Linked DNA regions of Bdellovibrio bacteriovorus str. Tiberius. The protein of the gene in region 2 interacts with the protein of the main gene of each other region in a pairwise test. Links are inferred from orthologs where the notes say so. Each region holds a gene or a part of one and is shown on either strand. Other genes may lie near its edges.

Region 1 (12,213 bases), 2.4 Mb from region 2 along the record:
TGAGTGCCCTGGCTGGCGACAAAACGGTTTATGTAAAGGTGCGCAGTACGACGGGGCTGGAAAGTAATGTGGTTTCGGCCATCGTAAACTATCAACCCGAAGCACCCCCTGAACTGAGCTGGACCGGGCCTGCAGAGGGCAATACTCTGGCGCCATCCAGCACTCACAGCCTGTCCTGGAATTGCAGTTCGTCCGGAGTTCTGCCGGCGCTGCCTGTGGGCGAGCTGTCTTATTCGGTAGATGATGGTTTAACCTACCATGTGATCGGCACCAACCTGCCGAATGCACCCTATTCATGGACTGTGCCGGTGACTACTCCTTCGGGGGTCGCTGTGACGACGTCGCTGCCATTGAAATTCAAGGTCAGCTGCAGTTCGCAAAGCGGGGCGATCAGTCAGACCACTTCGGGTTTGTATAACTCGCCGTGGAAAATTCTGGTGGGCGGAAGTGCGTTGAGTGAAAACGTCAACGTGGCCAAAGCGGATCTGGATCGTTCTTTCTTTTACGGGGACAGCAATAATAATTTCTACTATATCAAATCCGGCGCATTGATGAAGATCGACCGTCAGACGGCTTCCGTGAAGCGTGTCTATGGAAGTCTGTCAGAAGAAAAATGCGCCGCCGGCTTCCTGGATGGCGCTCTGCTTTTGGGAATCGACGCCAATGACGTTGCTTATGTGGCGTCAGGTAAATCTGTTTCGTGTTCGGCTTTGCTGCGCATCCGTCTGTCAGACGGGCAGCTTCTTTCCATTCGGACTTTGCCGGAAAGAAAGTACACCAGTGGTATCGAGTACGAACGCCTGGTGCTGGAGCGATATTACATCTATTATGACAACTTTGTTTTCTATTCTTTGGATTTGAGTAATCCGGCCAGCACGCCTCAGAAAATTGTGGGAGTGGCGGGGACTTGCTCCAGTGTCGCGCCAGCCGTGGAAACTGCGGGCGCGGATTTGCCTATACCTTGCAGCAGCTTGAATCAGATGGGGATGATTATTTCTGCGGATCTTTCCAAAATCTGGCTTATTCCCCGCGCCGGAACGGGGACCGGTCCGAGTATGTCTTTGCGAGGCAGCATGGAAGGCGGCTATCGTCTGAAAGAATCCGGCAATCCAAATCTTCCGTTGCAGGCTTCCCAGTGCCAGCCGAACACCTCATCGTCAGACACGGCTTTGCTGGTCTGTTATGGGTCCTCAGAGACGGGGAATCAGGCCATGGTCTTTAATACCGACACTGAAACCTATAAAACCAATGTTGTTCCTGTTGAGCGTGGCAATACCAGCATACGTCTTTTTGTGGGAAGTGCCCGCAGCTCGATGCTGGTTTTCAGTTCCACCAATCAATTGTTTGAATTGAAATACAAAGAGTGGAGCGGCCCGGATGAGGCTTGGACTTATACGGTTGTTGCCGATAATCCGCTGACGACGATCGGCAACAATACCGATGGCAGTCCAGCGGATTTGCGCAAAGTCTTGTTTTCAGAAATCAGCGATCTGCTTTATCGCAACAACACCTTGTATGTGCGTGCACTCAGTCACCTGCGTCGCATCGAATTTGACGGTTCTGGAGTGGCCACCACAATTTCGACGGGTTATAACAACGTGACGATCGCCAACTCCATGGCGACAGCGGGGATCGCCGTCAATGGTGCCGGCACGATTTTGACGGTGGCGGGAGTTTCGGGTGACACCCGTTATATCAACGCCTTGAATCTTGGCTCTTATGATCCCCTGGCGGGAACAATAGCGGCAGCCACGACACCCGTGCGCTATTTGCGGACCAACTCGGGGGCGGCAAGCTTCCCGACGTACAATTCGTCATTTGGCGCGGGGGCGAATGTTCTGGTTTCGAACTATCGTTACCTGATGGATTTTGGTGGTGACGAAAATCTTTACTTCACGGGTACAGAAAACTCTGGTTCGCAGCGCAACCTGATGCTTTTCCGCTCCAATGGCACAACCGTGACCTTTATTGCCGGTGTGATGGGGGACCCTCAGTCGGCCCCGGCAGCGACAGAGCTGGCTCCGGCAACCTTGCAAAGCAGCCCGCTGAAAGATGTGGTGGGATTGCAAAAGGCCAGCGATGGCAATCTTTGGGTTGTCGATGATATGAAACTGAAAAAATTTAAAATCCTGGATGCCACTCCGACTTACTTTGATGTGGTGGATTATGCCTCTTTGGCCGGATACCCGGCGGCAGTGACGCTGTGGACTCATTCCCGTTATGATGAATCGACGGGTTGGATGTATTTTGTTTCTGCGGCATCGGAGTCTCCGACAGGCACGGTGCAGGTGTGGGCGGCTCACGCCACTCTGGGCTGGCGCCAGATTTCGACGGCAGGTTTGAACATGCCGGCGCGATCGGCCTTGGTCAGTGGGGTGAATATGGGTTTAACCCATGTCCGTCTTGAAGTGAGTCCTTTGGGGCTGATGATGCTTGACCGGGTCAATCGCCGGGTTCTGCTGCATGCATTGTTCTAAATAAAAAAGGCAGGATGAACCTGCCTTTTTTATTTCTGTTTTTAATGAACTCTAGAACAGATATCTGCGATAAGCGACACTCGACACCAGGCCCAGACCGGCCATGGTGGTCAGCATGCTGGATCCACCGTAAGACAGCAGCGGTAACGGAACCCCCACGATGGGCAGAAGTCCGATAACCATCCCGATGTTCACGAACATATGCCAGAAGATGTAACAAAGGACTCCGACTGTTAACAAAGCCCCGAACTTGTCGCGGGCGTTGGAGGCAATGCGGATTCCGGTGATGAACAGGAAGCAGAACAAACCCACCACAGCGATCGAGCCGACGAAGCCATGCTCTTCACTTAGAACCGAGTAAATAAAGTCCGTGTGACGTTCTGGCAGGAACTCCAGCTGGGACTGGGTGCCTTTCATAAAGCCTTTTCCAAAGAAGCGGCCGGAACCCACGGCGATTTTTGACTGGATGCTGTTGTAACCGGTACCACGAGGGTCACTGGTCGGGGACAGGAACGTCAAAACGCGGTTTTTCTGATAATCATGCAAAACGAATTTCCAGGCGATGGGAATGGCGATGATTCCCAAGGCAATGATTGTCGCCAGAATGCTTTTGCGGATTTTTGCAAAGATCAGCATGGATCCGCCGATCGCTGCCAGCATCATCGCCGTTCCCAAATCCGGTTGTTCAACAACCAGACCAAATGGAATCAACAGTGCGGTCAGTGGCAGGGCCAGTTCTTTCAAGCCCATGCCCGAACCGTGAGTGCTGCGTGTGGCAAGGATCTTAGCCATCAGCATAATGAGCGCCAACTTCATCGTTTCAGACGGCTGGTAACGGAAGAAGCCCAGATCAATCCAGCGCTGCGCACCCAGGGCAACCTTACCAAAGAAGGTCACATACAAAATCGCGCCCAGATTCAGCACATAGGCAATCAGCGCAATGCGGGTGACGACAGAATAATCCAAAATGGTTACAACCAGGAATACCGTCCAGCCCACGATCAACCACATGATCTGGGAAATGAACAAGGACGCCACGTCCTGAGTTGTCGGGCCATGGGTGGCGCTCCAAAGATTGATCAAACCGATCACATTCAGGGCCAGGATCACGATGATCAGATTGATGTCTAATTTCTTGAAGAGGGTTCTTTCTTCAACATGCAAAGAGGTAAACACTCTTATTCTCCTTCAATTTCCGGTGCGGCTGCCGGAGCTTGCGCGCGTTTGCCACCAGTGGCTTTCAACGCCGCTTCGATCACTTCAGGGTGATATTTCATGAAATAAGCCTCCACAATGTCGCGAACAATCGGTGCCGCCCCGGAACTTCCGTGGCACGAGTGTTCAGCCAATGCAGCGATGGTGATTTCAGGATTGTCTGCCGGAGCAAACGCAATGAACCAACCATGGTGACGCATATGAATCGGACGGCTTTCGCACTTCGCATAGATCTGATCTGCAGAGAAGCCCATGACCTGGGCCGTACCGGTTTTACCGGCCATTTGCACGCCCGGAACTTTATAGCGTTTTGCAGTCCCGCGCTCGCCATTGGCCACGCGTCGCATGCCTTCTTTGACCGTTTTGAACGTTTCTGCAGAGATGTGCACGCCATTTGGCTGCGTCTGTTGCAGATCACGAACCACTTGCGGGAAGTTTTCGCGCAGGACTTTTCCGTCCTGATCGATGATCTTTCTAAGCAGGAATGGTTTTACGACTTTTCCTTCGGTGCCGATCGCGTTGTAAGCAATCGCCATGGAAAGCGGAGTCACGTTCACGAAGCCCTGACCAATCGCCGTGGAAAGATTTTCCCCCGGCTGCCATTCTTCACCGACCGTGGATTTCTTCCAAGCCGAGTTTGGCATGGTTCCGGAAACCTCACGCGCCAGCTCGATACCGGTTTTCTGGCCGATACCCAGCAGACTGATATAGTCGAACATTTTATCAACGCCCAACGCGATACCCATTTTATAGAAGAACACGTTGGAGGATCTTTCCAGGGCTTCAAACACCGTGATGTTACCGTGACCGCCTTTTAAGTGGTCATGATAAGGACGACGGCCGAAATAGAACACACCCGGAGCCGAGACAATCGTTGTCGGGGTGATCACTTTTTCCTGCAAAGCCGGAACTGCCACCAAGGGTTTGAAAGTCGAACCCGGGGCATTGTGATCCTGGATGACTTTGTTGCGCAGTGGTTTGAACGGATCGTTGATCAGTTTCGACCAGGTTTGCGCCGAAATACCGGTGGAAAACTCATTCGGATCAAAAGACGGGGTGCTGACCCACGCCAAAATTTCACCGTTGGTTCGCATGGCTACGACGGCACCGATACGATTCAGGCTCATGAAGGATTTAAAGGCCGCTTCCTGGATATCACGGTCAATCGTCAAAATGGCGTTGTTCCCGTGAACCGGGATCATGTCCTTGATCTGCTCACCGTAAATGTTCGGTGTCTGAGTCACAGTTTCACGCCCGTGGGCATCGACCTGGATGAAGCTGACGCCGTCAGAACCACGGATGTCTCTTTCCAGAGTTTCTTCCAGGCCCGATTTGCCGATGATGTCACCCTGATCAAATTTCAGTGCGCCCTTGTACAGGTCGTTTAGTACCGGCAACTGACGTTTTGAGATCTCACCCACGTAACCAAACAGCTGGGCGCCGTTGTCACGAAGCGGGTAGAAGCGCACGATGGATTCGCGGATTTCAAGCCCCGGAGTGTCCAGACGCATGCGTTTTAGACGGAAAACTTCTTCGCGGCTGAGGTTTTCTTTCAGACGGATCTGTGCAAACGGACCGTTTTGACGGCGGCTTTTCTGAACCTTCAGAACAACCTTGTCCGGCTCCATGCCCAGAACCGGGCCGACGGTTTTTGCCAGCTCATCAAGGCTTTCAATGTACTGCGGGGACAGGATCGCTTCAAAGCCCGGCAGATTTTCCACCAGCACCTTGCCATCACGATCCAGCATCAGTCCGCGCGGAGCAGTGATTTTGTTTTGTTTGATACGGTTTTTTTCCGAGAACTCGCGCAGCTCATTTCCAGAAATGATCTGTAGATACCACAGACGCATCGTGAAGATGGTCAGGGCAAAGCCGATGGCGATATAAAAGATCTTGTACCGGCTCAGGTACTCTTTTGCCTCGTCCGGATTACTGACGTATGTACTCATAGCTCCAACCCTCCGGGCTCATGAACCAGCTCGTCCTGAGTGACCTTGTCGATCTTGGCCAGAAGCCAGTACATCGGGAATGCAAAGGAGGGAGTCAGGATGATTTGTACAAGGCGATCGACAATCTCAAAGCTCGCAGGGTTTTTCTCCAGCACCATCGATCCAAAGAAATAGATCAGGTGATAGGCCACGGCAGAGAATGCACACATAATCGTATAATATCCTGAGCCCGACCAAAAGACGCGACTCTTGATAGTATAGACCAAGGTAAAGAGAATAATGAGGCTGATCCACATCATCTTCAGCGGCATCGCCGTGAATGTGAGCAAAATGAAGCCCATGGCGTAAATCGTGAAGATCGCCGGGAACGGTTTGCGATAAAGGATCATATATACAACCAGATTCAGCCACAGCAGCGGGGATGGAACATTCCCGAAAAGCTGGAACCAGAAGGTTGTCTGGAATCCAGCCAGCAGCATCAGCACCGCCAGGAAAACCAGGAAATTCAAAAGGGCATTCCAGCGGATTTTCACTGTCTGTTCTCCTGAGGTTTAGGAGTCACCGCTGGTTTTGCTGCCGGAGTCGCCGCAGGCTTCACGGCCGGAGTTGCGGCGGGAGTGGCTGCCGGTGTCGCAGCAGGAGTCGCCGCTGCAGCCGGAGCAGAACCGTCTGCCGGAGTTTCCGCCTTTGCGGAAGCTGGCGCGAACTTGTCGCCGAAATCTTCGTTATTGCCCTGAAGCACGATGAAGACCTCTTCCACTTTGTAAGGGTCCACCACCGGGCGCAGGTCGACTTTCAAGGAAACACTGAAGGTCTTCTTTTCAACGGAATCAACCACGGCCACCGGGAAGCCTTTCGGGAAGATGTTGTCCAGGCCGCCGGTCACAACCAGGTCGCCTTCCTGAACGTCTTCGGTTCTTTCCACATATTTCAGCTGCAGGCTGCTGCTGTACTGGGATTTACCCTCGACAATCCCGTGGGCGCGGGTTCTTTGCACGATACCATCCACCACTGCGTAACGGTCGGTGATCAGCATGACGTGGGAAGTGAAGGTGTCCGGTTTGAAGATGTAACCCAGAACCCCGCCGGTGGTGATCACGGCCTGGCCGGCTTTCAGGCCGTCCTGGGTGCCCTTGTTGATGGTGATGGTGTTGTGATCGATCACCAGATCACGGCCGATGACCTGTGCTGCCATCAGGGACATTTTGGTCTGCTCTTTGAACGTCAAAAGGCCGCGCAGGCGGTCGTTTTCGATCAGCAGCTCGTTCATTTTTTCAAGACGCGCCTGAAGTTCATTGTTGGTGCTGGTCAGCTGTTCGCTGTGTTTCTTGATGTTGATAAGATCAAGATACATGGCGGTGGTGCCTTTGACGCCGGAGCTGAAGCCATAGAAGGATTCAGAAACCGCGCTGCCCAGAAGGCTGAAGGGTTTTGCCAGCCAGTTGGATTCTTGCGGGCGCTGCTGCATGTTGATGGAAATCAGTGGCAGAGCCAGGACAATCCCGATCATCACAAGTTTCTTGAGATCAAAGTTGAAGAAATTCAAAGGTCGTTCCTCTTTTTAAAAACCAATCTTAAAAACCATCTCTAAAACCAGCAAAAAGCATCGCGTCGTTCTGCGTATTTTAGCTTCGCTGTATTAATATTTCTCAACGCTAGTAAAAACCGCTAAGGAATACAACAATTTCCCCTTGAATATTTATAAAATTCGTAAGGTAATGAAGCGGTTTGTTTGCAAGCTTGTTTAAGGAAGGAAAAGTTATGAGCGAAAATATGGCAGATAAGATGAAGCGCGGAATCAACGCGAAGAGCGTGACAGCGATGGTGATTTTCGGTGCCATCATTATGGTTTTCGTCTTCTTCGGCATGCCCGAAAGAATGGGCGCGGGCGTTGGCTCCGTGGCTCGCGTGAACAACACTTTGATCTCTCTGGCGGACTTCCAGCAGGAAGAAAACCGCATTCAGCAGTACTACCAAAACCTGTTCGGCAATCAGATGGACTTTGGCTCTCAGCGTCAGCTGCTGCGCCAACAAGCGCTTGAGAATCTGGTGCGCATGGAACTTGTTTCCCAGGCTGCTCAAAAGAACGGCATTTTGGCTACAGACGCGGAAGTTCGCGATTTTATCGTGAAAGACATCCCGTTCTTCCAGCAAAACGGCATGTTCCAGAAAGAGTTCTACATGCGTTATATCGAACAGACCCGCACCACTCCGGCTAACTTTGAAGATAAAGTCCGTAAAGACATCTCCAATGTTCGCACACGTGCATTGTTCGAACTGGCGACTCAGCCAACAGCTGTGGAGCTGAAAAAGATCCAGGATCTGCGCGCGGCTAAGATCAATGTTCTTTTCGTGAAAATTGACTCTGAAGCGGCGACTAAAGCGATGACCAAAGAAAAAGCCGACGCAGCGATCAAGGCTTTGGATGAAGCTTTGGTGAAAGGCGATGAAGCCGCAGTTAACGCACAACTGAAAGAGCTGAAAGCAACTTGGGAAGAAACTGGTTTGGTTGAATTGGGTTCTGAGACTTTCCCGAAAATCACCAGCACAGTGGCGACAGAAGCCGTATTTGAGCTGAGCAAAACCGAGCCGCTGTTGAAGCGTTTGGTTCGTGACGGCAACAGCAAATACGTTCTGAAACTGAAAGAAAGCAAAGTTGAAGAAGTAAAAACAGCTCTGGAGCCAATGTCTGCAGAGATGATGCAAAAACGCCGTGGCGACGGTATGTTCGAAGCTTGGATCAATATGTTCCGTTCCAAGTCTCACGTGACTATGAACACCCAGGCTCTGCAGTTGAACTAATGCTTCAATTCGTAAGAGAGATTCCCATTCGAATCACTTTGCAAGGAGCCCTGTCATCACGACGGGGTTTTTTGTTTCATCTGGCTGCGGGGTTTTCCCCGAAAGGCGGCCGTATTGATCCATTGTCGGGGATGAGCGTGAATTTGATGGACGTGGATCAGTGGCTGGGGGCCTTGACGGCCGAGCTTGAACAGGATCTGTTTGTTTCTAAAAGCGCCAGCCTGAACCATGCCCTGGCTGAAGTGATGGCGGTGGCCCGCCTGAAGCTTGCCGAAAACGCCGAGCAGGCAGAGGCCGTACTGACCAGTCTGACGTTCCGTGAAGAGCGCGGCTGGAGTTTTCAGTGGAACTCGCAGCAATCCCCGGAACAGCAGCGTTTTGTTTATTCTCATTTTCTGGAATTAGTGCCTCAAGGGCAGAGCAGTCGGCTTTTGCGTCTGGATTTTGTCTGGTGCCGGGTTTTTGACTGTGAAGAGGACTATCAGCACGAAGGTTTCCGCTTGCTGAAAGGTCTGAAGTTGTCAGGCCTGGAGGATGTCCTGACACAAATGGCATTGCTTAAAGGCCATAAGCTTTCCTCCGAAAGTCATCTTGAATCAATCCGTGTCAATGTGTTGTCTGAACAAGTTTGTCTGACCATTTAGTCGGGGATAAAGAATCTATTCCGGCATGTGAGTTTTAAAGTAAAGTTCCACCAGACGGTGGAATTCTTCTTTTTGAATGAGTCGATTGAAGACATCAAGGTGAGCTTTGCCTTTGCCGCTGTTTTTGAAGGCCACACCGTATTCATCCATGCGAATGATTTTGGCGTTGATCTGCAGTTTATTCTGATAAGGGCGAAGGTTTTCGCTGCTTTTCATCAGATATTCAAACATGGTGGCGTCAATAAATGCCAAATCCACACGTTTTCTGGCAAGCTTCAGCAGGTTCTGCTCGTCGCTGGAAACATTTTCGATCTGGAACTTTTTCTTTTTCTGCGCCGGCGCCAGAACCCGGGACAATTCATAACCCATCACATTTCCGATTTTATATGGCAGCAGATCCTCCGGCTGGTTCCAGTGGATGGGCTTGTCTTTGCGTTCGGCAAAGCCCCACGGTGTGACGTACATGATTTTTGAAAGCACATAGCCGGTGGTGATGTTTTCTTCGGCGGCGGGAAAAAAGCCCGACACGTCGTCTTTTTGCAGGGCCTGAATTTTGGCGCGCAGGTAAGGGGTGAAGGTGACTTTCAGATCATAGCCGTTCTTTTTAAAAATCTGGCGAAGCGCATGCACGGCGGCCCCTTTTTCCGGCAGCGAGTCGCTCATAAAAGGTGGCGCTTCCATGGTGAGCAGATGAATGACTTTGCCGGCGTTTACCGCAAGACTTGGTGGCGACCACAGACAGACAGCTAATATTAAGAACAATACCATGTGAAACAATGCGACCTCAGTAATCCCCAGTTGTATGAGATGGGGACTTGGAACGCCAATTACCAAAACGCAATAGGAACAATCCTCACAGTAATGCCTTCTCCCCAGTGTTCGTATCCAGTTTGCGAACAGCAAGATGAATCATTTTGGTTTCCGCGCATCATTGCCATGCCTTAATGAAAATCAACCAGAAAGCAGCCGATAATAAAGGCATGAGATGGATCGTTCTTGCAGTTCTTTTTATGACCCCTCCCGCGTGGTCCAAAACTGTGAAGCTGAGCACGGACGATGGCTATGCGCCTTACACCGGACAGAAGCTGTCACGCGGTGGTATGGTGACTGAGATCGTGCAGGAAGTGGTTTCCGGCATGGGGCACTCGGTGGATTTGACCTGGCTGCCATGGCGGCGCGGTTTTGAAAAAGCCAGACAAGCGCAGTTCGACGGCCTTTTCCCTTATTTGAAAACCGCCGACCGGGAAAAAGAGTTCCTGTTCTCTGAACCTCTTTATGAAATCCGTAACACCGTTTTTTCCTTAAAAGGGGAAAGTGGTTTTTATTCCAGCCTTGAAAGTCTGAAGGGCAAAACCTATTGCCTGCCGCTGGGGTGGGCTCCTGCGACCCATGAGCTGGCGGAGTTGGTGCAGAAAAAACGTGTGAAGGTGTTTGAAGCGCTGAACACGTCCACCTGTGCAAAGATGGTCAATAGCGGGCGCGCGGATTTCTTTGTCACAGATGATGCTCAAGGGGAAGCGGCATTGCGTGAAACCGGGCTTGTGGAAAGCATCAGTCTGACTCCGCACCTGCTGCCGAAAACACAGTTGTATTTTATTATCAGTCGCAGTCACCCAAATGGCGTAGAGTTCGTGAGGAAGTTCAATGAGTCTTTGATGGATCTTAAAAAATCCGGAAGCTATGAGAAAATTGTTCTGCGGCATCTTCGCAGCGAAACACCTGCTGCCAGTGGGTTCCCACACAACAGCGAAAAAAGTCCCTTGAAAAAATCCTATTCAGCGCTTTGATCTTCCATCTATACAGTGACGAAGGTGTCCCGTCCCCAGGGCCGCACTCGGGTGCAGTGTCGATTTCTTGGACACCCCGGGCGGTGCGGCCTTCAATATAAAGCTTCCTCGGCTTTGCACGACTCTTGAAACATCAGTTCCTGAATGCCCTAAATTTTAAGGCGGCGAGGACTTCATATGAAACTAAAAGCATGGCTATTGGGTGGTGCTCTTCTGATGTCGGCTCAGGCGTTTGCCGAGCAGTATTGGGTTCCCGACAATCGTCCGCCAAGATTCTGCCTGCAGAACTTCAATGCTTATGGTCCCGTTTACGCCAAGGGAATCGAAGAACGCACCGGGCGCATGACCGCGCTCTTACAAGGCATCCCCAAGTGTGACGTTGTTCACCTGCAGGAAGTCTGGAATGATTCGCAAATCAATCAAATTGAAAATGACCTGAAAAGACAATACAGCATCAGTGCACCCAATAAAACCGAACGCATCGGTGTGATGTCTTTGTTCATGGGCGATGTGAAGGGCACAGAAACCCATGCCTTTGCGGTTAACAATGAAGGCGGAGTACTGGATACTGTTCGAGAAGCCCTCAATGTGCGTAAAGCCTTCCACGTCGTTAAGTCCGGATTCTTTGGCATCGACGAGGATTTTTATTTTATTAATACTCATTTGCACCCGACGTCCGAAGCCGTGCGCCTGACTCAAGTTCTGGATCTGTTGCGCTGGCGCATGGATCATCAGGATCTGAAGATGCTTTTGTCCGGGGATTTCAATGCCAATGTCGACAGTGTCGAGCGCGGTTTTGTGATGGCGACTCTGGCTACACGAGACGCCATGGAAGATGCCATGGGCGGATACCCCAAAAAAGGCTATTGCACTTACTGCGCAAGAAACCCGCTGGGCTGGTTGTTCAGCGATCAGGTTTTTGATTATATCTTCTATTCTAACGTGGGTCAGTCCGGCACGACGCTTCAGGTGGTGGACGGGCAGGTGAATATGCAGGGGACTCCACGCCGACCGTTGTCTGATCATTATGGTGTGCGTGTGCAGTTCTCAGTGGATCCGAAAACTTCTGAAACCAATGCGCTGGGTATCGAGCTTCGCAGGTCTTATGCCCTGGACAACTTTGCCAAAGCCGAAAAGATTCTGGCGGCGGCCAAAGAGCCCGAGTTCAAACCATACCTTGAGGCTTTGCGCAAAATGACAGAACAGCTGCAGACCAAGTCCGGCGCGTTCTGGAACTATTTCTCAAGCTTCCGTTAATTCAAGCCTGACTTTGTTGGTGGCAGTTTCGAAATGCGCGCGTTGATCTTTTCAAGATCGCGCGCCAGTTTTGATTTGTGGG
Region 2 (12,472 bases):
TCAGAATCTCGCCGGAAGTGGGATCAAAGAATCTTTCCAGCAGGTTTACGATAGTGGATTTACCACTGCCGCTGGCACCGACCAAAGCAACCACTTCACCGCGGTTAATTTCGAGGTTTAGATTCTTCAGGATCATTTCTTTGCCATAAGTGAAGCTCACGTTTTTATATGTGATCTTCTTCCAGTCTTTCGGGAACGGAACTGGATTCGCCACTTGCGGAACTTCAGATTCGTTTTCAATGATCTCAAAGATACGGCGCAGGGAAATGGTCACTTCCTGAATGCGAACGTAAGCTTCCTGAACACGCTTGATGGGCTGATTAATCATCAACAAGGAAGCCACGAAGCCCACGAACGTTCCCGGAGTGCTGCGACCGGCGGCGATCTCGTAACTTACATACATGAATACACAAAGAACAATGGCTGTTGCCAGGAATTCGGTCACCGGACCGCTGGCTTCCTGACGTTTGTAGATGGTCTTGCGGATGCCAAGGTATTTGTCGGACTCCTTGATCAGGCGCTCGCCCATGTCTTTTTCAAGATTGAAGGACTGGATAATGCGAACACCGTCCAGACTTTCTTTGATGGTGGAGGTCATGTACTCCATCACGTCACGTTCTTGAGGAATATACTTGCGCATGCTGCGGGCGATGTTTTTCAGAATAACCGCAATCACCGGTGCAATAAGGAAGGTTGCCAGTGTCAGCTTCCAGTCGATGCGGATCAAATTGATCAGCAGGCCCACCAGCATCAGGGGATAAAGGAAAATGTCGGCCACAACGCGCAGACCGTCCTGGATGATGCGAATATCATTCAGAATACGACTGATCAAGCCGCCGGAACCAGCGGCATAGTTGTTATGGAAGGACAGATTCAGGCGCATGAACTTCTGCTGAAGCTTCTGGCGCAGCCCTTGAACCACGCGCTCAGCGGTGTAGTTCATCAGATAAATGTGGAAGTAACGAGAAGTCGCTTGAACCAGCGCCAAACCCAAGGCCATTGGCACCAGAGTGGCCATGGCCTGCTGCTGGTTTGCAGACAGTCCATCGAACAGCCCTTTGATCATATAAGCCAGCTGCGTGGTTGCCAGCGCGTTCAGAATCCCTGTGGCGGCGACGATGTAAAGGGTGCTTTTGTACTGCTTAAGTTCGCCCAGGAGTTTCTTGATTTCAGGTGACATCTTTTGTTTCCAGATTACGAGGTTTGGTGGCTCTCGATATAACGCTTGAGATATTGCCCCGTCAGACTTTTCTTCACTTTCATGATGTCGTCCGGAGTGCCCGTAGCCACAATGTTTCCGCCTTTTTTACCTGCTTCAGGACCGAGGTCAATCACATAATCTGAGCCACGGATCACATCCAAGTTGTGCTCCACGACGACAACACTGCCGCCAGTCTCGATCAGTTTGTTTAGAACCTTCATCAAAAGCTCCACCTCGCGGAAGTGCAGACCGGTGGTCGGCTCATCCAGAATGTACAGGGTGGACTTCTGTTGGACCTGAGACAGTTCCTTGGCGATTTTCAAGCGCTGGGATTCCCCACCGCTTAAGGAATTGGCTGGTTGCCCCAGTTGCAGGTAATCCAGTCCGACTTCTTTGAGCACGCTTAAGGGCTTGCGGATATTCGGGTGAGCCACGAAGAAATTCATGGCTTCATTCACGGTCATTGAAAGAATTTCGTGAACGTTTTTGTTTTTATACTGAATTTCAAGGATTTCGGGGCGGTACTTCTTACCGTCACAGACGTCACAAGGGATAACCACGTTATCCATGAACATCATGTCGATTTCCTCATAACCCGTACCTTTGCAGGCCGGGCAGCGACCACCATCCACGTTCAAGCTGAAGGTTCCGGCAGTGTAACCGCGGGACTGGGCCTCAGGAGTCGTGGACATGATCATGCGGATGGCATCAAACGCCTTCAGGTAAGTGATCGGCGAGCTTCGTGCAGACTTACCAATCGGTGACTGGTCAATCAACAGCACGTTTTTGATATGCTCAACACCATCCAGACCTGAATAGTCCTGGGCTGGCATATACTCGATATCCAAAGCGCGAGCCAAAGCTGGATACAGAGTTTTGGAAATCAGAGTCGACTTGCCAGAACCACTGACGCCGGTCACGGTCACCAGGCGATTCAGCGGGAAGACCACATCCAGATTCTTCAGATTGTGTCCTTTGGCGCCTTTGAGTTCGATCTTAACCTTGTAGCTGTCGACATCCACCGGGCGAATCGTGCGAAGAGCGGCCCAGTTTTTAGAAGGCTTCAGGAAAGGAACGGTATTGGACTTTTCATAGTCATAGAACTTTTCCGTCGTGCCGGCATAAACGACTTCACCACCCAGGTATCCTGAACCAGGGCCCATTTCGATGATGTGTTCGCTGGCTTTGATCACATCGTGATCGTGCTCAACGATAACCAGAGTGTTTCCAAGTTCCTTAAGATCCTTCAGGATCGAAATCAAACGATCATTGTCGCGCGGATGCAGACCCACGGTGGGTTCATCCAAAACATACAAAGCCTGGGAAAGACCCATGCCCAGTTGGTTTGCAAGAATCAGGCGCTGGTATTCCCCGCCTGACAGTGTGCGGGTTTCGCGTCCCAGAGACAGATAATGAACCCCCACGCGCATCAGGAATTCCAGACGCGAACGGATCTGCTTTAGCACTTCTCCGGCAACTTCCAGCTGGAAAGGCGTGACTTCCAGTTTTTGGAAAAAAGCATTCAGGTCCTCGATGGTCAAATTGGAAAGATCATTGATATTCGAGTTGGCGATAAGAACGTGATTGGCTTCCGTGCGCAGGCGTGCGCCTTTACAGCTCGGGCACTGGAACGGGCTGCGGAAGCGGGAGATAAACACACGCACGTGCATTTTGTATTTGATCTGATCAAGGTATTCAAACAGACCACGCACGCCGAAGAAATCTTTGTTTCCATTCCAGATCACATCACGCTCGGCCTTTGGAAGATCCTTCCAAGGGGTGTGAGTGTCGATCTTGGTTTTTTTGCAGTACGCAAGCAGCTGCTTTTTTTCATGAGCGGCACTGGGCATCCAGAACGGGCTGAGGGCCCCTTGAGCCAGGCTCAAGTTTGGATTTGGAATCACTTTTTCTTCGTCTATATCCAGAATATTTCCGAAGCCCTTGCATGTCGGGCAGGCGCCAATCGGAGAATTAAAACTGAACAGCTTAGAGCTCAGTGGCGGCGGAGTATAGCCACACACCGGACAAGACGCTTCTTCGCTGACTTGCAGACGTTCGCCGTCCGTGGAAAGAATGGTCGCTCGGCGAGTGATCAGATGCGTGTTGTATTTAATGCTGGCTTCATAGGCTTGAGTCAGTGAATCTGCCAGGCGGCCGCGTTCATCCTCGTTGAAGGACATACGGTCAATCACCAGATAGAACGTTTCTTTAGGCAGACCTTTTTTGATTGCGGCTGCTTCGCCGATTTCAACGACCGTACCCATTTCTTCATTGGTCAGGCCACCAGGGTTTGTGGGAACGACTTCTGGAGCCTCTACTTTTTTGGAGGCTTTCTTGCCCGAAGCTTTGGTTTTTTTGCCAGCGGCTTTTGCAGCAGGCTTTTTAACCTCGGTCACTTTCGGGATGTAGATACGAAGGTAGCCGTCCTGCAAAAGAAGTGAATGAAGCTTTTTGCCTTCAGCCACGCGGCCTTCGGCGTTGATTTCCACCAGCAGGTAGCCGCGCTTGCCCGCAAAGTTTTTTAGAACCTTGTCAGTGGCTTCGGTCACACTTTCTTTTTCGGTGGGGCAGTGGTGAGTCGGGCAGTAGGATTTCCCGATCTTTTCATAAAGCAGGCGAAGATAATCGATGATTTCAGTTGTGGTTCCCACCGTCGAGCGGGAACTTTTAACCGTGTTCTTTTGTTCAATCGAAATAGCTGGGGGAATATTGTTGATACCTTCGATGTCCGGTTTCGGAGCTTTGTTCAGAAACTGACGGGCATAGTTGGACATGCTTTCGATAAAACGACGCTGACCTTCGGCAAACAAAGTTTCGAAGGCCAGGGAAGATTTCCCGGAACCACTGGGGCCGCAGATCACAGTCATGGAACCAACCGGGATCTTGACCTCAATGTTCTTAAGATTGTTTTGTTTCACCCCCCAGAGGTGAATATCCTTCATTCCGATAAATCCTGTTTATAGAAGTCAGTTGCTTCTTCAGCTTTGTTGGAGGCGGCTGTAGGTTCAGTTCCTTCAACGAAAGCCTGACGAATGATCTTCTTGGTTGAGGCCGAAGCCAGTTTGCCAGTTTCGCTGTCGATATTAGCAAACACGATACCGTCCGGCACGGGGAAAGTCATCTGCGGAAGACCTTCGTGAGCCGCTTTCATGTAGTCGACCCAAATCGGCAAAGCAGAGCGTCCGCCGACCTCGCCTTTACCCAAGCTCTTTTCTTTGTCAAAGCCCACCCACACACCAGTGGAGATCTGAGGGCTGTAGCCGATAAACCACGCGTCAAAGTAGTTGTTGGTGGATCCGGTTTTGCCGGCAACTTCACGACCCACCGCTCTTGCGCGACCACCGGTACCGCCAGCGTCTTCAACAACGCCTTTCAACAGAGTTGTCATCACGTAAGCTGTGGAAGGACGAATCAGCTGGTCCGCATCCTGGAAGAAGATGCTTGGATCCAGCTTGGCATTCTTGCCTTCTTTTTTCTTCATTTCTTCAACCTTGGCTGGATCATTCATGGCTTCCAGGAAGGCTTTGCGACGCTCTTCGAAACCGTCATTGATGGTTTTGATTTCTTTGTCAAAACGGGCATCCAAAGAAACGGTTTTTAGCAGATTCTTTCCGTTGGCATCATCAACCTTGTGAATCAGCAGCGGAGAAAGTCTTTTGCCAAGACGACCGAATTCAGCAAAGGCCTTGGTCATTTCGTACAAAGTCACACTGCTGGAACCCAGTGCCAGCGTGAAGTCCGGATTCAAAGGACTGTAGATTCCCAAACGACGAGCGTAGTCCATGGACCACGGAACACCGACGTCTTCGATGATTTTCACGGTCGGGATATTCAAAGACTTCACCAAAGCATTGCGGAACAAGATGTCACCACCGAAGCTTTTTGAGTGATTGGATGGCTTCCAAACCTTCATGTCACCCTGGCCTTCGGCATCATCGGCCGCTGCGCCACCTTCTTCGTACACGATCGGGGCATCCATGATCGGAGTTGCGGGAGTGTAGCCTTTTTCCAGGGCTGAAGCGTAAACAATCGCCTTAAATGCAGAACCTGTCTGGCGGGGAGCCTGAATCGCACGATTGAATTCACTTTTTGCAAAGCTGGATCCACCGACCATTGCCAGGACATCTTGATTGTCCTGATCAAATGAAATCAAAGCACCTTCCACCAGCGGTTCCTGATCCAGCTCAAGACCGATGAACTTGGTCAAGTCCGGAGCAGCTGCGGTTGGCAGGCCTTTTTTCTTGCTGGCAATTCTTGTGGAGGTGAACTGATCTGCGACCACCTTCACCAGAATCACATCGCCTTTTTTCAGGGCCTCAGAGGGCTTTTTGATCGCTGCCAGATCATAGCGGGCATCAGAATCAGGCTTACGCGCCCAAGTCATGGTTTCAATATCAATCACCCCGCGGGTTTCAGGCAGCTTTACGTAAACCAGACCCAAAGTGTCGTCGATTTTTTCAACAACACCATTCACGGTGTCTTTCAGTTTGATATACGGAGGCAGCAACGGGTGCAGCTTTTCATCCTGAGCGGACTTCACCGGCACGATGTCGGCAAACTTTCCGTCCGGCAGAATGATTCTTTCTGGAGTGAAGTCCGAGATCAGCTTCTTTTGATTTTCTTTCAGGAACTCTTCAATGGCGTCTTCATCAGAAAGATTTTTCGAAGGACCACGGTAGCCCTGACGCTTATCCAAGGACTTCAGACCTTCTTTCACAGAATCCTGAGCGGCCATCTGTTTGGTCAGATCAAGACTGGTGTAGATTTTCAGACCCTTGTCCAAAACCATGTCTTCACCCAGTTGGTTCACCAGAAGTTGACGAACGGTTTCAAGATAGAACGGAGCATATTCTTCATAGTTTTCACGAACGTAAACCTTCACCGGCTCTTTGATGGCCGTTTCAGATTCTTCCTTGCTGACGTAACCTACATCGGCCATACGGCGCAAAACATAGATCTGACGTTCTTTGGCGCGCAACGGATTTGATACCGGGCTGTAGCGCGACGGAGCCTGAGGAAGTCCGGCAAGGATCGCCATTTCAGACAGGGTCAGTTTGGAAACCGGCTTGCGATAGTAAGTCTGGGCAGCCTGTTCAACACCATAAGCCCCTTGACCGAAATAAATCTGATTCAGGTAAAGAAACAGAATGTCTTCTTTGCTTAGGTTCTTTTCCATTTCAATTGCCAGAAGGATATCGCGCAATTTACGGGTCAGAGTTTTTTCAGAAGACAAAAGAAGAGTTTTTGCCACCTGTTGTGTGATCGTGGATCCCCCTTGAACGGACCGACCGGCACGCAGGTTGGCCAAAGCCGCACGGAAGATCGCCGTAGGATTGATCCCCTTGTGCGAGAAGAACTGATCGTCTTCGGCCGCCAGGAAAGCATTCACCAGATTTTTGGGAATCTTGTCGTAAGGAACCAACGTGCGGCGTTCGCGGAAGAATTCGCCGATTTTTTTATTGTTGCGGTCGTACACCTGACTGACCAGCAAGGGCTGATAGTCTTTCACGGTGATCAACTGAGGCAAACCGGATTTTACGGATTGAACAATAAGGTACAAACCGAGGATGCCGACAAGACCGAGGGCGACGCAAAATAGCAGGATCTTTTTTAACACTGTGGGGGGCTCCTTTAACAGGCCCCCATTCTAACAGTGCAAATGGGTAGGGTCTAGGGACACTGGCCCGAAGGCTGGGTCCCATATATGTTATTTTGCTTTGCTCGTATTTTTGCCGGAACTGCGTGAACGCTTCGAAGAGCCTTTCGCAGCATCGCCCAAATGACATTGAGCTGCCAATTCGGAGTTTGAAGCGACGGTGGACTTCACATCTTCAATAATTTCGGTTTGAGCAGAGATTTCGCTGGAAGCTTCTTCAGATGTGTACTCAGCTCCACGTTTTGGCGCAGGACCCAAAGTCATCAAACCATTGTTCGCCCGGTTCAAAGCCTCGGTGTAGCTTTGTTGTTTAGTAGCCAGAGCCTTAAGTTTGGTCTGCATGTTTTCCTGAGCCGCCTGCATTTTGTTCTGAGTCAGGGTCATCAGTTCAGTGACCTTCTTCTCGGCCTGGGTTTTTCTTTTGGTGGTATCCGCTTTCATCTGATCCAGCTGGGTGGAAGCCAGATTCAACGAATCATTCAATTCGTCCGTGCTGGCTTCAGCATTACGGATCTGATCGTTGATGGACTCCATTTTTGCAGTGCTTTGTTCATTCAAAGAAATGCGCGCCTGCTGGAAGCGGTTCATACACTTGTTGAATGCGTCCAGGGCAGCGGCTTTTTGGGCTTTGGCTTTGGAAATGTGGCTCTTGTTAGAGCTCGCACTCACTTTGCCATAGGATTCAGCGGCCTTGGTGTATTCTTGATTACAAGCATACTTGGATGTTTCTGCTGTCAGCTCCAGCATTTTGGTCGCTTTTTCACGAACCGCGTTGGTCATCTCAGAACGCAAAGCGATGATTTTGGAGTTGTATTCGCGTAGCTTTTCTTTGGCAGCATTTTGGCTGGCCTGGAACTCAGAAATTTTTTCGCGCTCTTGTTCATCCAAAGAGGTTTTGGTTTCTTCAAGTTCCTGCTGAGCAGTCGTCAATGCCTCTTGCAGATCCTGAATTGTGGTGTTGAAGGTTTCTTTGATCTCAGCTTCATCGTCAGCAAGTTCAGCGATGTCTTTTTGGGTGTCTTTGATTTCGGTTTCAAGACGTTTCTTTTCGTCATAGTAGTCACGACCGTTCATCTGAGGGCAAGAGCCGCCAATATTAGAACCAGCCGGAAGACCCATCAAAGTTCCAATAGCGTCCGTCGTATCAAAGCTGTCTGTGCCCAAAGTTTCGGAACACGCCATGGCTTTTTCAGCGCAACCGGAACCCAAACCGGATTTGCGGCAGGCTTCGGCAATTTTATTCTTAGCCGCAGTGATCTCGCTGCGTGCCTGGGAACATTGGGATTGCAAACGCGAAGCTTTGCTTTCAGCGACTTCTTCTGCGGACTTGGTGAAATTAAGTCCTTCAGCCAAAGATACGGATGGGGCTATCAATGAAAGCACGCTCAGGATGTTGATAACTGTTTTGACAGATGCATTTTTTTTAGAGCTTGAAATCTTATTCATTTGATTTCCTCCCCGATGATAATGAGTGGTGCAATACCAGTACCAATTATCGGCAGACCTGCCTAAAAGGTTTACGTCTCATAGTGAGAAATAAAAAAGCCCGGCTTGGGGCCGGGCTTTGAGGTGTTTTAGAGGCTGAAAAGGTCTAGGAAGCAACCGCACTTCCACAATGAGCACACTTGCGGGCTTTCATCGGGATGGTAGAGCAGCATTCCGGGCATTCTTTCGTGGTTACTGGAGCTGGCTCTTCAGCCTTTTTCATCTTGTTAGCGGCTTTCACAATCAGGAAGATTGCAAAGGCCACGATGACGAAATCCAGAACCATGTTGATAAAGATGCCGTAATTCACTGTCGCCACACCAGCCGCTTTAGCCGCATCCAGCGTTGGGTAAGACTCGCCGTTCAGGGCGACAAACAGATTAGAGAAATCCACCTTCCCCAGACCCAGCGAAAGAACCGGCGTCAAAACGTCAGCAACAAATGAAGAAACGATCTTGCCGAACGCCGCACCGATGATGATACCCACGGCCATGTCCAGGACATTTCCGCGCATGATAAACGTTTTGAATTCCTTAAACATGGTTGCGATCCTTTCTTAGAATTTCGCCACGAGGTTCATTGTACTCGTGGTCGTTGTGTACTTGCCATCAACAGGAATGGAATTTTGATATTGTAATAGATAAGCCAATTTCAAAGAGAAAACGGAATTCAGCATCACGTTCAAAGAAGCTTCCGTGTTGAACAGATAAGCATCTGTGGTTGTGAAGTTTGGCAGATATTCAGCCCAGTATTTGAATGACAAAGTTTTGTCCAAAGCTTTGTTAAATTCGGTGAACAGACGTCCCATGTTGTCATGAGTCGTGCCGCCAGTGGTTGGCAGTGTCTTTTGATAACGATAACCGACCTCGAAGAACCAGTTCATTTCATCAGACTTGATCAGGCTGTACTTCAAACCCAAGTCGGAAGAGTCCCTTTGGATGTAGCCATTGAAAACGTCACTTTCTGCCTTTTGACCGGCGAAGATCCCCAGATAGTCCGTCAATTCCCGCTCGTAACGAGCCCCGATTTCCCAGTTGCGGGCAGATTCAACACCGTTGGAGTCCGTTTTCAAATAACGACCGAACGCGGAGTAAACGTTCTTGTCCTGAGTGTAAGTGGTTTTCGCTTTTGCAGCATAGCTTTCAGAGTCACTGTTACCACTGACAACAACAGCACCGGCTTCTGCTTCACCAGTAAAGGGGGCAGCAACAGCAGAGAATGAACAAAGCAAAGTGAACACACTTGCAGCAATCGGGAACAACTTCATACGCAAATCTCCTTTTATTTATCCAGGATTTGACTCTAGTTTTAATTCGCTCTTCGTCCAAGAAAAAATTGATGAGAAACACAGTAAAATCTGCTAATTTTTCCGGGAGGTTTGTGCAGGTGCAAAAAGGTTTTAATTCAGATATTACAGTGCGTGGTCAGAAGTATCACATTCAGACAGAGGATTGGGGAACGCAGAACCCTTATCTGGTCAGCAGAATCTTCTGCAACGGGGCCGTTATGAAGACCATCAAAACACCCTATGACACTGTTTTAAAACTGGGCTCGGTTCAGTCTGAAGAAGCCATCAAATTGGCATTGCGTCGTCAACACACCACGATAATTGATACCCTGATGGCAGGAAGCCTTCCTTAAATCGTCAAAAAGACCAAAACCTCGACTTGTGGCGAGTATTCATCAGCAGTCATCTTTCATAAGATGGAGGGATGATTGAATTCTCTCACGTCTATAAGACCTATCCCGGCCCGGTTCATGCGTTGAAAAATATCGATTTGCGCATCGACAAGGGTGAGTTCGTGTTTTTGACCGGTCCCAGTGGGGCGGGAAAAACAACTCTGTTCAAGATGATCTCGGCCTATGACATCGCCACATCAGGCGATGTGAAAGTGGCCGGTCACGATCTCCTGACGATGCGAGATGCTCAGATCCCTTTCTTTCGCCGAAAAATCGGTGTGATCTTTCAGGATTTCAAACTTTTGAAGGATCGAACGATCTTTGAAAACGTCGCGCTGCCATTGCAGGTGCGCGGCGATAAGACACCGGCCATTCAGCGCCGCGTGTATGAAGTGCTGGAGCAGGTGGGCCTTGCCCATAAACATGACCAGTACCCGGATTTCGTTTCTGGGGGTGAGCAGCAAAGAACCGCGATTGCCCGGGCGATTATTCATCAGCCGGGTGTTTTGATCGCCGATGAGCCGACTGGAAATCTGGATCCGCGCTTAAGCGAAGAGATCATGGATCTTTTGGAGCGGGTGTGTTCTCAGGGAACCACGGTCTTCGTGGCCACGCATGATCATGAGATGGTTCGTCGTCGCAAGAAACGCACATTGCAGCTGCAGGACGGAATGATTGTGGGGGACACCAAGTGAGACCACACCAAAAGAACTGGGCTTTGAAGGTTTCCACCTTGGTTGTTGTGACTGCGTGTTTTGTGGTGATGGGCGCAGCTCTTCTGGTATCGCAGAACTTTCGAAATATCCTGACCCTGTGGGGTGAGGACGTGCAGATGACGGTTTATCTTTCTCAGGATCTGTCTGAAAAAGGCCGTCAGGATATTGAAAGCAAAATCAAAGAAAACGAAAATGTGGCAGGCGTGAAGTTCGTCACGCAAGAGCAGGCCTTGGGGGACTTCCGCTCCCAGATGGCAAGTTATGCTCCGGATATTTCCCAGGATGAAGAGCTGCTTCGCCTGATTCCGGCAAGCCTTCTGGTACAGTTAAAATCCGATGTGGCCGCCGCTGAACAGACCACGGTTTTGCAGTCCATGGCCGGAAAGCTTCGTCAGCTGGAAGGTGTGGATGAAGTCAGCTATGGTCAGGACTGGGTTGAAAAGTATGCAGCACTTGTTAATGCGATCGAGCTGACCTTGCGCGCTTTGTGTCTGGTGATTCTGGCGGCGTCCTTGTTTGTGATGTCCAACGCTATTCGTGCTTCAGTTCAGGCCCGCAAAGACGAGATTGTGGTGCTTGAGATGATCGGTGCGACTCCTTCCATGATCCGAAAGCCCTTCCTGGTGGAAGGAGCGGTTTTGGGTGTGGTGTCCTCGGTTTTGTCGCTGGGTCTTTGCTTCGGCGTTTATATCGGGATCAAAAATCTGCTGACCACGAAGCTAAGCTTCCTGCAGCTGGGGGAGCACATCCAGTTCCTGGGTCCGGTGCTTTTGGCGGTGTTTGTTGTCGCCGGCACGGGTCTGGGCGCTTTGGGATCTTATCTGTGTGTGCGCCGTATGAATGACGGCTTCGCCGGAAGTCAGGGGTAGTCGTTGAAGCTTGCACAGATTCTTCTGGCATTGGTGTTTTCATTGTCGTTGGGGGCGAAAGCCGCAAATCCCAGCGATGTGGACAGTCTTGCCAAGGACTTTGAAGCGACGAAAAAGAAGCTGGAAGACGCAGAACTGAAGCAACGTCAGGTCCTGTCGGCCCTTTATCAGTTGAATAAGAAAATCAAAAAAATCGTGACTGAAAAAGGGGAGATGTCCCAGCAGCGCGCTTTCCTGGAAGTGAATATCCGAAACCTCACGCAAAAAGTGGAGGACCTGGACCAGAAGTCCCGTCAGCAGAGAACCCTTTTGGCGGAACGTCTGCGTGCCATGTACAAGCTGGGCGGGCCCTCGATTGCGCGCTTTCTTTTTTCGTCCAGCAGTTCGGCCTCGTTGGAAAGAAATTTGAAGATTCTGGGTGTGGTGGCGGCTCGTGATCTGGAGCTGATTAAAAACTATTCCCGGGACCTTAAGGATCTTGAAACCAAACGCAAGACCCTGGCGCAGCGCCTGGATAACATGAAGTCGGTTGAACAGAAGATCGCCTCTCAGGAAAAGGCCCTGCGTAAAGAACAGGACCTTAAAGGCAAGCTTCTGGACGGGATCCGCAAGAACAAACTCTTTGCCATCAATAAGATCAATGGCCTTCGCGAAAAGTCCCTGCAATTCAATCTTGATGATGCCGGATTGTTTGATCTGCTCTTTAAACCGTCGTTTGCCGACCAAAAAGGTGAGCTTTCTGCACCTCTGGAAGGTGTGATCACCCGCAAATTTGGACTTATGAAAGGTCAGGATCACCCCTATACTTTAACTCACAAGGGAATCTTCATTTCGGCGGCCAAGGGTAGCAATATTAAAGCCGTGT

What was found.
Region 1: the proteins of BDT_RS00750 (region 2) and mrdA interact in binary tests that used the Escherichia coli proteins (3 or more experiments, as listed by UniProt). The link is inferred for Bdellovibrio bacteriovorus str. Tiberius from one-to-one orthologs.

The regions. Positions count from the first base shown.
Region 1 is NC_019567.1:2,516,825-2,529,037, reverse strand. The notes cover bases 3,149-6,148. They hold mrdA (penicillin-binding protein 2), read right to left. Parts: upstream 5,642-6,148; coding sequence 3,656-5,641; downstream 3,149-3,655. Other genes in these bases: BDT_RS12035 (hypothetical protein), read right to left, coding at 5,638-6,148; rodA (rod shape-determining protein RodA), read right to left, coding at 3,149-3,653. Also shown: BDT_RS12050 (hypothetical protein), read left to right, coding at 1-2,477; more of rodA, read right to left, coding at 2,529-3,148; more of BDT_RS12035, read right to left, coding at 6,149-6,174; rod shape-determining protein MreC, read right to left, coding at 6,171-7,187; BDT_RS12025 (SurA N-terminal domain-containing protein), read left to right, coding at 7,403-8,443; BDT_RS12020 (hypothetical protein), read left to right, coding at 8,515-9,087; BDT_RS12015 (substrate-binding periplasmic protein), read right to left, coding at 9,103-9,855; BDT_RS12010 (substrate-binding periplasmic protein), read left to right, coding at 10,068-10,874; BDT_RS12005 (endonuclease/exonuclease/phosphatase family protein), read left to right, coding at 11,052-12,131; BDT_RS12000 (substrate-binding periplasmic protein), read right to left, coding at 12,128-12,213. UniProt on the Escherichia coli protein: Catalyzes cross-linking of the peptidoglycan cell wall. Responsible for the determination of the rod shape of the cell. Is probably required for lateral peptidoglycan synthesis and maintenance of the correct diameter during lateral and centripetal growth.
Region 2 is NC_019567.1:146,070-158,541, forward strand. Bases 3,940-7,198 are described here. They hold BDT_RS00750 (penicillin-binding protein 1A), read right to left. Parts: upstream 6,819-7,198; coding sequence 4,140-6,818; downstream 3,940-4,139. Other genes in these bases: uvrA (excinuclease ABC subunit UvrA), read right to left, coding at 3,940-4,143; BDT_RS00755 (hypothetical protein), read right to left, coding at 6,909-7,198. Outside these bases: BDT_RS00740 (ABC transporter ATP-binding protein), read right to left, coding at 1-1,180; more of uvrA, read right to left, coding at 1,195-3,939; more of BDT_RS00755, read right to left, coding at 7,199-8,303; large conductance mechanosensitive channel protein MscL, read right to left, coding at 8,449-8,883; BDT_RS00765 (DUF481 domain-containing protein), read right to left, coding at 8,899-9,609; BDT_RS00770 (hypothetical protein), read left to right, coding at 9,681-9,983; cell division ATP-binding protein FtsE, read left to right, coding at 10,055-10,717; BDT_RS00780 (cell division protein FtsX), read left to right, coding at 10,714-11,607; BDT_RS00785 (murein hydrolase activator EnvC family protein), read left to right, coding at 11,611-12,472. UniProt on the Escherichia coli protein: Cell wall formation. Synthesis of cross-linked peptidoglycan from the lipid intermediates.